2 regions of the Acidovorax sp. FG60 genome follow, and region 1 is predicted to be linked to the other one. Evidence: predicted binding sites of a transcription regulator. Region 1 holds the regulator's gene; the other holds the start of a gene.

What was found. Region 1 encodes sigma-54, which starts transcription at its own class of promoters, with help from an activator protein. Its sites were predicted from a motif close to TGGCANGNAANCTGCTTT; they were not measured.
Region 2: the regulator sigma-54 is predicted to act here: its motif matches at 1,030-1,047, upstream of ACODS0_RS08865 (KpsF/GutQ family sugar-phosphate isomerase).

What each region holds. Positions count from the first base shown of each region.
Region 1 covers NZ_JBMDJC010000005.1:19,375-21,828, reverse strand. The annotation lists gene ACODS0_RS09035 (acyl-CoA thioesterase) at 1-221, opposite strand, end outside; gene ACODS0_RS09030 (RNA polymerase factor sigma-54) at 289-1,878, opposite strand; gene lptB (LPS export ABC transporter ATP-binding protein) at 1,878-2,454, opposite strand, start outside.
Region 2 covers NZ_JBMDJC010000004.1:376,350-378,803, forward strand. The annotation lists gene ACODS0_RS08865 (KpsF/GutQ family sugar-phosphate isomerase) at 1-994, opposite strand, end outside; gene ACODS0_RS08870 (monovalent cation:proton antiporter family protein) at 1,120-2,454, shown strand, end outside.

The DNA of each region.
Region 1 (2,454 bases):
GACTTGTACTGCGCCACGATGTCGCCGACCACGATGGACAGCCCGCCCACGTCGGCCTCGGGGTAGCCCAGCGACTGGAAGAAGCGCACCCGCGCTTCAGAGACCAGGCTCAGCAGTTGCGCGTTGTCCAGGTGCCCGCCCTGGTTCACGTGGCTGATGTAGATCTGCAGCTCGGTGGCAAAGCCGAAGTGCGGGGGGAGGTCGAAGACGATGCGGGCCATGGTGGGGTGGCGGATAGAAAAACGAAAAATTCAAACAGGGCGAGCCATGCGCCCCCAACCGGGGTACCTACAGCGCCTTGCGCAGGTTGGCCGGCGCGATCTTGAGCGCCTCGCGGTACTTGGCCACGGTGCGGCGTGCGCACTCGATGCCCTGCTCCTTGAGCATCTCGGCGATCTGGCTGTCGGACAGCGGCTTGGCGGGGCTTTCTGCGGCCACAAACTGCTTGATGAGGGCGCGCACGGCGGTGCTGGACGCGTTGCCGCCGGTCTCGGTACCCAGGCCCGAGCCAAAGAAGTACTTCAGCTCATACGTGCCAATTGGCGTGGCCATGTATTTGGCGGTGGTCACGCGGCTGATGGTGGATTCGTGCAGGCCCAGTTCGTCGGCGATGTCGCGCAGCACCAGCGGGCGCATGGCCAACTCGCCGTGGGTGAAGAAGCTTTTTTGCCGCTCCACGATGGCGCGCGAGACGCGCAGGATGGTGTCAAAGCGCTGCTGGATGTTCTTGATGAACCAGCGCGCCTCCTGCAGGCGCTGCTGCATGCCCTGGTGGCCCTCGCCGCCCTTGTGGCCGCGCAGGGCGCCAGCATAGATGTCGTGCACGCGCAAGCGCGGCATCACATCGGGGTTGAGGCTGACGATGAAGTTGTGCTGGCCGTCGCGGCCGTTAGCGCGCCCGGCTTTGCGCACGATGACGTCGGGAATGATGATGTTGCGCTCCACGTCGGCAAAGCGACGGCCGGGGCGAGGCTCCAGGCGAGCGATCAGCGCCATGGCGGCGCGGGTGCGCTCTTCGCCGTCGCCACACAGCTGCGTCAGGCGGCGGATGTCGCGGCGGGCCAGCATCTCCAGCGGCTGCTGACAAATGCGCAGCGCGGTCTGCACCGTGTCGGGGTCAGCATCGCTGTCCTCGTCGGCAGCCAGCGCCGTGAGCTGCAGCGTCAGGCATTCGGCCAGGTTGCGCGCACCCACGCCGGTGGGCTCCAGGCTTTGCAGCAGGCGCTGGGCCACGGTGAAGCGGTGCACCAGCTCTTCAATCTGCTCCAGGTCGTCCGGCCCGGCCAGGCTGATGGCCAGCTCTTCCAGCGGCTCTTCGAGGTAGCCGTCGTCGTTGAGCGATTCAATGAGAAAACGCAGCGCTGCGCGGTCAATCTCTGACAAGCGCAGCGCCAGTGCCTGACGGTGCAAAAAGGCGGTCAGCGATTCATGCGAACGGGCCAGCTCGGTGGCGTCGGCCTCGTCGCCTTCGGAGTCGTTGCGGTTGCGGGCGGGCGCATCCCCGCCCCACTCCGCGTCGTTGGGCGCCATTTCTACCGTGCCGTCACCGCTCCAGTCAGGCTCGTCAGCGCCAGCACTCGGTGTTTCAGCATCATTTTGGCCTTCAGCGCTTGTGCTGCTTGCGCTGTTAGCTCCTGAAAATATAGCATCATCGGCGCTGTACTCATCGGGCTGCGCGGGCGTGTCGGCGGCTTCGAGCCCAAACTCCTCGCGCGGAGCTTCGTCGGCATTGCGTTCGAGGAACGGGTTTTCGTCGAGCATCTGCTCGACTTCCTGCGAGAGTTCGAGCGTGGACAACTGCAGCAGCCGGATGGACTGCTGAAGCTGGGGGGTCAATGCAAGATGCTGCGAGACGCGCAGCGAGAGTCCAGGCTTCATCACATCCTGAAGTGTTCGCCAAGGTAAACACGTCGTACCTCGGCGTTGTCCACGATCTCGGACGGCGTGCCCTGCGCGAGCACGCGGCCATCGCTGATGATGAAGGCGTGGTCGCAGATGCCCAGGGTTTCGCGCACATTGTGGTCGGTGATGAGCACGCCGATGCCCCGCGCCTTCAGGAAGCCGATGATGCGCTGGATCTCGATCACGGCAATGGGGTCGATGCCGGCAAAGGGCTCGTCCAGCAGGATGAAACGCGGTTGAGTGGCCAGGGCCCGGGCAATCTCGACGCGGCGGCGCTCGCCACCGGACAGGGCCATGGCGGGCGAGGCGCGCAGGTGGTCCACGCGCAGCTCCTGCAGCAGGGCCGTCAGGCGCTCCTCGATGGCGTCGCGCGAGAGCGGCTGGCCGTCATCACCACGCTGCAGTTCCAGCACGGCGCGCACGTTCTCTTCGACCGTGAGTTTGCGAAAGATCGAGGCTTCCTGAGGCAGGTACGACAGGCCCAGGCGCGAGCGCCGGTGGATGGGCATGTGGGCCACCGATTGGCCGTCGATGCGGATGTCTCCCTCGTCG
Region 2 (2,454 bases), on a different contig from region 1:
CTTTGGCTCGCATCAGGTCGCCGATGTGCACCACCCCCGTGAGCACCCCTCCCGCATCCACCACCAGCACGCTGGTGATGGCATGCGCCTCCATCATTTCGGCGGCGTCCACCGCAAGGGCGTCCGGGGCAATGCGGCGCGGGTGGGGGTGCATGACCTGGCCCGCCGTGGCAGTGCGCAGGTCGGCCCCGGCCTCGATGCGGCGGCGCAGGTCGCCGTCGGTGAAGATCCCCAGCACCTGGCCGGCGGCATCCACGACGGCCGAGGCGCCCAGGCCCTTGGCACTCATTTCGCGCATGAGGTCGCTGAAGGAGGCGTCGGGAGCCACACGCGGCACCTCGCTGCCGGTGCGCATGACATCGCTCACATGGGTGAGCAGCTTGCGCCCCAACGCACCGCCAGGGTGCGAACGGGCAAAGTCTTCAGGGCGGAAGCCCCGGGCGTCGAGCAGGGCCACGGCCAGCGCGTCGCCCATGGCCAGCTGGGCTGTGGTGCTGGCGGTGGGGGCCAGGTTCAGGGGGCAGGCCTCACGCTCCACGCTGCAGTCGAGCACCAGGTCGGCATGGCGGGCGAGCGTGGACTGCAGCCCGCCGGTCATCGCGATCAGCGGGGCGCCCAGGCGCTTGAGCACGGGCAGGATGGCCGTCAGTTCACCACTTTCGCCGCTGTTGGAGATCGCCAGGACCAGGTCGTCGCCCGTGACCATGCCCAGATCGCCGTGGCTGGCCTCGGCCGGGTGCACAAAAAACGCTGGCGTGCCCGTAGATGCCAGCGTGGCTGCAATCTTGCGGCCCACGTGGCCGCTTTTGCCCATGCCCATCACCACCACACGGCCACGGGCCTGCAGCACCATCAACACAGCCTCGGCAAACACGCCATCGACGCGGGCCGCCAGCCCGGTCAGCGCCGCCGCCTCAATGTCAAAGGTCTCGCGGGCCAGGCGCAGGGCCTGTTCGGCGTCAAAAGGGGGCAGCGTGGCGGGCACAGGGGTCATCCGGTGGATTCTATCGACCGGGCATGCCTGCGCGGGTGGCAGATTTTTTGCCCTGGCTCTGGCATGGACCCTGCTTCGGACAGAAAACACCGAGGGCCGCAGGAAGGCTCGGATAGCATCGAACCATGTCCTCACTCGCCCTCACCTTGCTTTACCTGTTGGCCGCAGTGCTGGGTGTTGTGGTCTGCCGCAGCCTCAAGCTGCCACCCATGCTCGGCTACCTGGCTGCGGGGGTGCTCATCGGCCCCCATGCGCTGGCGCTGACGCAGAACTCGGAAGGGGTGCGGCACCTGGGCGAGTTTGGCGTGGTGTTCCTGATGTTCGCCATCGGGCTGGAGTTCAGCCTGCCCAAGCTGCGCGCCATGCGGCGCCAGGTGTTCGGCCTGGGACTGATGCAGGTGGTGCTGACGATGGTGGTGGTCACCGGCGCGGCACTGGTGCTCTCCCGCTGGGTGGGCGGCGTGTGGGATATGGGCTGGCAGACGGCGCTGGCGCTCTCGGGCGTGATGGCGATGAGCAGTACGGCCATTGTGGTCAAGCTCATGGCCGAGCGGGCCGAGCTCGAAAGCGAACATGGCCGCCGCGTGATGGGTATTCTGCTGTTCCAGGATCTGGCCGTGGTGCCGCTGCTGGTGTTGATCCCCGCGCTGAGTTCCTCGTCAGACCAGCTGCTGACCGCGCTGGCGTGGGCGCTGGTCAAGGCCACGGTGCTGGTGGGCATTCTGCTCACGGGCGGGCAGCGGTTCATGCGCTGGTGGCTCACGCTGGTGGCGCGGCGCAAGAGCGAGGAGCTGTTCATGCTCAACCTGCTGCTGATCACGCTGGGCCTGGCCTGGCTGACCGAACTGGCGGGGCTGAGCCTGGCGCTGGGCGCCTTCATCGCGGGCGTGCTGGTGTCCGAGACAGAGTACAAGCACCAGGTGGGCACGGACATCCGCCCGTTTCACGATGTGCTGCTGGGGCTGTTTTTCATCACCATCGGCATGATGCTGGACTGGCACATCCTGGTGGACCGCTGGGCGCTGGTGCTGGCCCTGCTGACGGTGCCGCTGGTGGTCAAGCTGGGGATCATCCTGGTGCTGGCCCGCAGCATGGGGGCCACCACGGGCGTGGCCCTGCGCACCGGGCTCTACCTGGCCCAGGCGGGGGAGTTCGGATTTGTGCTGCTGTCGCTCACGCAGGCCAACGGGCTGGTGCAGCCCGCGCTGATGAACCCCATCCTGGCGGCCATGGTGCTGTCCATGCTGGCGACGCCGTTTCTCATCATGTACAGCAACCGCATCGTGATGAAGCTGGTGGCCAGCGACTGGCTGCAGCAGTCGCTGCAGATGACGTCCATCGCGCGCAAATCCATCAACACCAGCAAACACGTGATCATCTGCGGCTACGGCCGCTGCGGACAAAACCTGGCGCGAATGCTGGAGCATGAAGGCATCCCCTACATGGCGCTGGACCTGGAC